Regions from separate parts of the Streptomyces deccanensis genome, predicted to be linked through region 1. Evidence: predicted binding sites of a transcription regulator. Region 1 holds the regulator's gene; the other holds the start of a gene.
What was found. Region 1 encodes HspR, which represses chaperone genes until heat shock. Its sites were predicted from a motif close to TTGAGNNNNNNNNNCTCAA; they were not measured.

Region 1 (4,168 bases):
CCGCTCCCGGCGACGCCTGGGCGGCCCTGGCCCCCTGAGCACTCGACCGCCCCTCACACGACCCAAGGCCCCGAAACCGTAAGGGCCGTAGGACACAAGGACACCAGTGATCCCAGCCAGACGTACGGCCGCCGGCACGGCCACCGCCGTCGTGTTCGCCACCACGGCCGGTCTGCTCACGGCGGCGGCCGCGCCCGCGTCCGCCGCCGTGACCTGCGCCTCCCCCGTCTTCAAGCGGCAGCTCTTCGCCAACACCACCTTCTCCGGCACCCCGAAGAAGACGGACTGCGACAGCACGATCGACCAGAACTGGGGCACCGGCGCACCCGCCACCGGACTCCCGAGCAACAACTTCGGCGTCCGCTGGACCCTCGCCCGCGACTTCGGCTCCGGCGGCCCCTTCACCCTCTCCGCCTCCGGCCTCGACGGCATCCGCGTCTACCTCGACCCCGGCACCACCGGCGCCCGCAAGATCGACCTCTGGAAGAACGGCACCACCACCGTCTCCAAGACCGTCAACCTCACCATCCCCGCCGGCAAACACACCCTCCGCGTCGACTACGTCAACTGGACCGGCTCCGCCAAGGTCAAGTTCACCTACACACCCCGCACCTCCGCCACCGTCGACAAGGTCGCCCCCCTGACGCCGGCGGGTCTCGCCATGGCGTACGACCAGGCGACCGGCAAGGCCAAGCTGAGCTGGGCGAAGAACAAGGAGATGGACCTCCGGGGCTACCGCGTGTACCGCCGCGCGGCGGGCGGGGCCTTCGCCGAGCCGATGACGACGACCACGGGGACGTCGTTCACGGACGCCACCCTCCCGGTCACCGGCGCGCGGTACCACTACGTGGTCCGCGCCCTCGACCAGGCCGGGAACGAGTCGCAGAGCACTGCGGAGAAGGCCGTCACCACCGTCGACCGGGTCGCGCCCGGCGTTCCCCAGGGTGTGGACATCACCGACACCTCCGAGGACGGCGGCATCCGCGTCGGCTGGACGGCGGTCACGGGAGCGTCGTCGTACCGGGTGTACCGGGCGGCGAGCGCCGACGGCACCTACACCCGGGTCGGCACCACCGACCAGCTCTCGTACCGGGACGCCTCCACCGAGCAGGGCGTCACCTACCACTACCGGGTGACCGCGGTCGACGCGGCGGGCAACGAGTCCGCGCGGTCCGCCTCCGTCGACGGGCGGCGCCGGGACGACACCCCGCCCTCCGCGGTCACGGGGCTGACCGCCACACCGACCGAGTACGGCTTCGAGCTGAACTGGGACGCCAACCCGACGCCCGACCTGGCCCGGTACGTCGTCTACGGCGGCGAACTCGTCGGCGACGAGGGCGAGCAGATGTGCTACGCGGGCGAGGTGGAGTGGTTGTCGGCCACCACGACCTCGTACGAGTACCGCACCGACCCGGACGGCGAGGAACGCTGCTTCTTCGTCGACGCCGTGGACGACGACTGGAACTCGCACTACAAGTGGACCGGCGAGGCGGAGGTCGTGACGGCGACCGAACTGAACCCCGGGAGCTGACACCGGAAACGGGCAGGGGCCCGGAGGTTCGTGCGAACCTCCGGGCCCCTGCCCGTACTTGACGAGCCGTCAGACGAACGGCTGCCGAACCGTCAGTCGGCCGACGTCTGCCGAACCGTCAGTCGGCCGATGTCTGCCGAACCGTCAGTCGGCCGATGTCTGCCGACCCTTCGGCCGCCACACCACCAGCGCACTGCTCTGCTGCACTTCCTGATACGGCACCAGGTCGCGCCGGTACGACGCGTGGACCGCCGCCTCGCGCTGGCGCATGGCCGCGGCGGCGCCGTCGAGGGCGGCCTCCATCTCGGCCACCCGGGACTGGAGCGCGGCGACCTGGTTCTCCAGTTCGATGATGCGCTTGATGCCGGCCAGATTGATGCCCTCGTCCTGCGACAACTGCTGGACGGTGCGCAGCAGTTCGATGTCACGGGCCGAGTAGCGACGGCCCCGCCCGGCGGTGCGGTCCGGGGAGACCAGTCCGAGACGGTCGTACTGGCGCAGGGTCTGCGGGTGCAGACCGGAGAGCTGGGCGGCCACCGAGATGACGTACACCGGTGTCTCTTCCGTCAGCTCATAGGGGTTTCTACGGCGGCCGTCCATCACATTCATGCTCCCTTCGCGGCCTGGAACAGCTCCGCTCGCGGGTCCTCGCCCGCGGTCGCCTCGCGATACGCCTCCAGCGCGTCACGAGCCTTCCCCGACAGGTCCTTCGGGACACTCACCTCGACCGTGATCAGCAGGTCCCCCCGGGTGCCGTCCTTGCGGAAGGCGCCCTTGCCCCGGGCCCGCATCGTACGGCCGTTGGGGGTGCCCGGAGGCAGTTTCAGGGTGACCGGCGGTCCGCCCAGGGTCGGGACCCGGACCTCTCCGCCGAGCGCCGCCTCGGGGTAGGTCACCGGGACGGTCACCGTGAGGTTGTCGTCCTTGCGGCCGAACACCGGGTGCGGGTCGACGTGCACGACGACGTACAGGTCACCCGCCGGGCCGCCCCGTTCACCGGGGGCACCCTTGCCGCGCAGCCGGATCCGCTGGCCGTCCAGGACGCCCGCCGGGATGCGGACCTGCATGGTGCGGGAGGACTTGGCGCGGCCCGAGCCCTTGCAGATGTCGCAGGGGTTCTCGGCGATCAGGCCCCGGCCCTTGCAGTCCGGGCAGGGGTCGGTCAGGGAGAAGCCGCCGCCGGAGCCCCGCGCGACCTGGCCGGTGCCGACGCACGTCGGGCACACCCGGGGCGTGCCGTTGGCGTCGCCGGTGCCGGAACAGCCCTTGCAGGGCGACTGCGAGGACATCCGCAGGGGCACGGTCGCGCCCTCGATGGCCTCGGTGAAGCTCAGCGTGACCTCGGACTCGATGTCCTGGCCGCGCCGGGGCTGCACCCGCGTGGTGCCGGAGCTGCCCCGGTTGAACAGGCCGCCGAAGACATCGCCGATGCCCCCGCCGAAGCCGCCCGCCTGCCCCCCGCCCTGGGCGCCGCCTCCGAAGAGGTCGCCCAGGTCGAAGTTGAACGAGCCGCCGGCGCCGGGTCCGGGGCGGAAGCCGCCGTTGCCGAAGAGGGCGCGGGCCTCGTCGTACTCCTTGCGCTTCTTGGGGTCACCGAGGATGTCGTTGGCCTCGGAGATCTCCTTGAAGCGCTCCTCGGCCTTGACGTTCCCCTTGTTGGCGTCCGGGTGGTACTCGCGGGCGAGCTTGCGGTACGCCTTCTTGATCTCGGCCTCGGTGGCGTCCTTGGGGACGCCGAGGACCTTGTAGTAGTCCTTCTCGATGAAGTCCTTCGTACTCATCCGCGACGTCCCTCCTTCCACCGGGTGTGCACTCCGTCGGCGTCAGCCCTCGTCCGGGCCACCGCTCTCCTTGTCGTCGGCCGCCTCGGCCTCCTCGGCCTTGGCGGTCTGCGCGCCGGGCTGCGGCTCGGCCACGGCCACCCGCGCGGGGCGGATGGTGCGCTCGCCGATGCGATACCCCGGCTGGAGAATCGCCACGCACGTCGTCTCGGTGACGTCGGGCGCGTAACTGTGCATCAGGGCCTCGTGGATCGTCGGGTCGAAGGGCTCGCCCTCCTTGCCGAACTGCATGAGTCCCATCTTCGCCGCCACGGTCTCGAGGGACTCGGCGACGGACTTGAAGCCGCCGACGAGTTCGCCGTGCTCCCGCGCGCGCCCGATGTCGTCGAGCACGGGCAGGAGTTCGGTGAGGAGGTTCGCGATGGCGATCTCCTTGACCGTGATCCGGTCGCGCTCGACCCGGCGACGGTAGTTCTGGTACTCGGCCTGGAGGCGCTGGAGGTCCGCCGTGCGCTCACCGAGCGCCGTACGCACCTGGTCCAGCTGCGCCGTCAGACCGGCAACCTGGGCCGTCGCTGCCGCGTCCCCGGCCGGGGCCGCCCCCTCCTGGGGGGCGGCCTTCGGCTCGGCGTCCTCGGAGCCGGAGGGGACATCAGGCTGCTGCGGCTGAGCCGACTGCGGCTGCTGCTCGTCGAAGCCCGGGGTCTCCTCCGTCACGCGGCACCGTCCTTCCGGTCCTCGTCGACGATCTCGGCGTCGACGACGTCATCGTCGGCCTTGGCGTCACCGGCGCCGGCGCCGGCCTCGCCGCCCGCGGCCTGCGCGGCCTGGGCGTCGGCGTAGAGGGCCTGGCCGA
Region 2 (4,168 bases), 2.9 Mb from region 1:
GGGCGGCAGACCGCGTACCGCGCCAAGTCCCTCCTGGTGCGGCTCGCGGAGATCTCCGTCGAGGTCGCCCAGACCGTCATCGCCGACGACAACGACGGCAATCCCGTGCTGCCCGCCTGGTTCCTGGTCGAGGCGGCCCGCGACATGCCCCGGCTGGTGGAGGCCCGCCGGTGAGCACGTCCGGTGGCAAGCGGCAGGGCGGAAAGAAGACCAAGCGCGACCTCGCCGGTGAGGCGTTCGAGGCCGGGCTGGAGGCGGTGCGCCACAACCCCGCGCTGCGGGCGGTCGGGTTCACCGTCTGCCGCACGGAGAAGTGCGACCTCGCGCCTCGCGAAGGTCTCGTCCGGGTCGACTCCGACGGCGTGCTGCACGCGCACCCCGACCGGCTCGCCGCCCCCGACGCCTGGGCCTGGGCCATCGCCCACGCCGCCGTCCACCTGGGCTTCGGGCACGTCCCGGCGGCGCAGGGCGTGCGGACCCAGCCCGACCGGTACGACCTCGCCGCCCGCTGCGTCGCCGTCAACCGGTTCCTGCTCACCTTCCCTGTGGGCCTGACGCCCGAGGACCTGCCCGCCCGCTACCCGGACGGCGACGAGGAGCGCCTCGCCGCCCGCTGGCGCCGGGACGGGCTCCCGGCTGCGTACGCGCACTGCGGCACGGCCGGTGACGAGCCCGACCAGCTCCTGCTGACCTGGCCCAAGTGGCGCGGTACGCCCACGGACTGGCAGCTCGCCTTCGCGCACGCCCTCACCCGCACGATGTCCGCCGCGATGGACATGGCGGGGGGCCGCCGCGAGTCCCTGGACGACGAGCCGATCCTCAGGCGTCCCTGGGAGAAGGCACTGAGCTGGTTCATCTCCTCCTACCCGCTGCTCGGCGGCATCGCGGCCGGTATCCGCATCGTCGCCGACGTCGAACTCGCCCACGCCCACGGCATCTCCATCGCGGCCGTCGACGCGGAGGCGGGGGAGATCTACATCAACCCGCTGCGCCAGTTCGACGACGAGGAGTGGCGCTTCATCCTCGCCCACGAGATGCTGCACGCCGCCCTGCGCCACGGCGACCGCTGCGGCACCCGCGACCCGTATCTGTTCAACATCGCCGCCGACTACGTCATCAACGACTGGCTGCGCGAGATGCGGGTCGGCACGATGCCCGAGGGGCTGCTGTACGACCCCGGGCTGTCCGGGCTGTCGGCCGAGGAGGTCTACGACCGGATCGCCGGCGACCTGCGCCGGATGCGCCGGCTCGCCACCTTGCGCGGCAGGGGCGCCGGTGACATCCTCGGCGGCCCGCTCGGCTCGCCGCGCGACTACGTCGACCTCGACGAGTTCTACCGCCGCGGCCTCGCCCGGGGCTTCGACCTGCACGAGCGGCAGGAACGCGGCCTGCTGCCCGCCGGTCTGGTCGAGGAGATCCGCGCCCTCAGCCATCCGCCCCTGCCCTGGGACGCGCAACTCGCGCGCTGGTTCGACGAGTTCGTGCCCCGCCCGCAGGCGGTACGGACCTACGCGCGTCCCTCGCGCCGTCAGTCCGCCACCCCCGACATCCCGCGCGCCGGACGGTACTTCCCGCCCGAGGAGATCACCCGGTGCACCTTCGGCGTCGTGCTCGACACCTCCGCCTCCATGGACCGCACGCTGCTCGGCAAGGCGTTGGGCGCGATCGCCTCGTACGCCGAGGCCCGTGACGTACCGGCCGCCCGGGTCGTCTTCTGCGACGCGGCCCCGCACGACGCGGGGTTCCTGCCCGTCACCGAGATCGCCGGACGGGTGCGGGTGCGCGGGCGCGGCGGTACGGAGCTGCAGCCGGGCGTCGATCTGCTGCACCGTGCCGAGGACTTCCCGCCGCGCGCGCCGGTCCTCGTCATCACGGACGGCTGGATCGACGTGCTGCGGGTGCGGCGGGAGCACGCGTACCTGATTCCACAAGGTGCTCGCCTGCCGTTCACCGCGCGGGGGCCGGTGTTCAGGGTGAGATGAGCCTCGGACCCGCCGGAATGTGATCGGATAAGGGCACGGAACCCCGGCGACGGGACTCCGGCATCATGACCCACAGAAAGGACTCATCGTGGCCACCACGCGCACCGCACACACCGTCTGGGAAGGCGAGCTGCTCAAGGGCACCGGCACCGTCACCTTCGACTCCTCCGGCATCGGTTCGCAGCCGGTGTCGTGGCCGTCGCGCGCGGAGCAGGCGAACGGCAAGACCAGCCCCGAGGAGCTGATCGCGGCCGCCCACTCCAGCTGCTTCTCCATGGCGCTCTCCCACGGCCTCACCGGCGCGGGCACCCCGCCCACCCGTCTGGAGACCAAGGCCGACGTGACCTTCCAGCCGGGTGAGGGCATCACCGGCATCCACCTCACCGTCCGCGGCGAGGTCCCCGGCCTGGACGCGGCCGGCTTCCAGGAGGCGGCCGAGGGCGCAAAGAAGAACTGCCCGGTCAGCCAGGCTCTGACCGGCACGACGATCACGCTGACGGCCGAGCTGGCCTGACCGACTGCTTCGTGCGCCCCGTCTCCGCCCCATTGACAGGAACCCACTCAAGTTTTGTGCTGGTGGTGGGAACACTTGGCGGACCTCGCGGGTCCTTGTGGACTCCGCTGGAAGGGGACGGCGATGGGGCGTGCGGTCGGGATCGATCTCGGCACGACGAACTCGGTGGTGGCCCTGCTGGAGGGCGGTGAGCCGACCGTCGTCGTGAACGCGGAGGGGCAGCGGACCACACCGTCGGTGGTGGCCTTCGCCAAGAACGGCGAGGTGCTCGTCGGCGAGGTGGCCAAGCGGCAGGCCGTGACGAACGTGGAGCGCACCGCGCGTTCCGTCAAACGCCATATGGGCGGCGCGAGTTGGCGGTTCCCGGCGGAAGGGTCCGTGGACGGCACCCGCTACCGGGCCCAGGAACTGTCCGCGCGTGTCCTGCAGAAGCTGAAGCGGGACGCGGAGTCGTACCTCGGCGAGGACGTCACTGACGCCGTCATCACCGTGCCCGCGTACTTCGACGACGCGCAGCGGCAGGCGACCAAGGAGGCGGGGGAGATCGCGGGCCTGAAGGTCCTGCGGATCATCAACGAGCCCACGGCCGCGGCCCTCGCGTACGGCCTGGACCGGGGCGAGGAGCAGACCGTCCTCGTCTTCGACCTCGGCGGCGGCACCTTCGACGTCTCCCTCCTGGAGATCGGCGACGGGGTCATCGAGGTGAAGGCCACCAACGGCGACACCCGGCTCGGGGGCGACGACTGGGACCAGCGGGTGGTCGAGCACCTCGTCAAACGGTTCCAGGGGAAGCACGGTGTCGATCTCGGCCGCGACAAGATGGCGTTGCAGCGGCTGCGCGAGGCGGCGGAGCGGGCCAAGATCGAGCTGTCCAGCTCCTCCGAGACGTCGATCAACCTCCCGTACATCACCGCGTCCGCCGAGGGGCCGCTCCACCTGGAGGAGGGCCTGACGCGCGCCCAGTTCCAGGAGCTGACCGCCGATCTGCTCGACCGCTGCCGGACACCGTTCCACCAGGCCGTCAAGGACGCGGGGGTGAAGCTGGCCGCGATCGACCACGTCATCCTCGTCGGCGGTTCGACGCGGATGCCCGCCGTCAGCGACCTGGTGCGGGAACTCACCGGCAAGGACCCGCACAAGGGCGTGAACCCCGACGAGGTGGTGGCGGTCGGCGCCGCGCTGCAGGCGGGCGTCATCCGGGGCGACGTGAAGGACGTGCTGCTCCTCGACGTCACCCCGCTGTCCCTGGGCATCGAGACCAAGGGCGGCATCATGACGAAGCTCATCGAACGCAACACCACCATCCCGACCCGCCGTTCGGAGATCTTCACCACGGCCGCCGACAACCAGCCCTCGGTCGGCATCCAGGTCTACCAGGGCGAGCGGGAGATCGCCGCGTACAACAAGAAGCTGGGCGTCTTCGACCTCACCGGGCTGCCCCCGGCGCCGCGTGGCGTCCCGCAGATCGAGGTGGCCTTCGACATCGACGCGAACGGCATCATGCACGTCTCGGCGAAGGACCTCGCCACCGGCCGCGAACAGAAGATGACGGTGACCGGCGGCTCCGCGCTCCCCAAGGACGACATCGACCGCATGATGCGGGAGGCCGAGCAGTACGCCGACGACGACCGCCGGCGCCGTGAGGCCGCCGAGACCCGCAACCACGCCGAGC

Region 2: dnaK (molecular chaperone DnaK) is a predicted target of HspR. The motif match lies at 2,529-2,547, and genes of this name have one in related genera.

Annotation. Positions count from the first base shown of each region.
Region 1 covers NZ_CP092431.1:5,694,575-5,698,742, reverse strand. The annotation lists gene L3078_RS25430 (PA14 domain-containing protein) at 1-38, shown strand, start outside; gene L3078_RS44960 (fibronectin type III domain-containing protein) at 107-1,531, shown strand; gene L3078_RS25420 (heat shock protein transcriptional repressor HspR) at 1,676-2,131, opposite strand; gene dnaJ (molecular chaperone DnaJ) at 2,137-3,312, opposite strand; gene grpE (nucleotide exchange factor GrpE) at 3,355-4,029, opposite strand; gene dnaK (molecular chaperone DnaK) at 4,026-4,168, opposite strand, start outside.
Region 2 covers NZ_CP092431.1:8,552,281-8,556,448, forward strand. The annotation lists gene L3078_RS37810 (ATP-binding protein) at 1-174, shown strand, start outside; gene L3078_RS37815 (vWA domain-containing protein) at 171-1,982, shown strand; gene L3078_RS37820 (OsmC family protein) at 2,071-2,496, shown strand; gene dnaK (molecular chaperone DnaK) at 2,620-4,168, shown strand, end outside.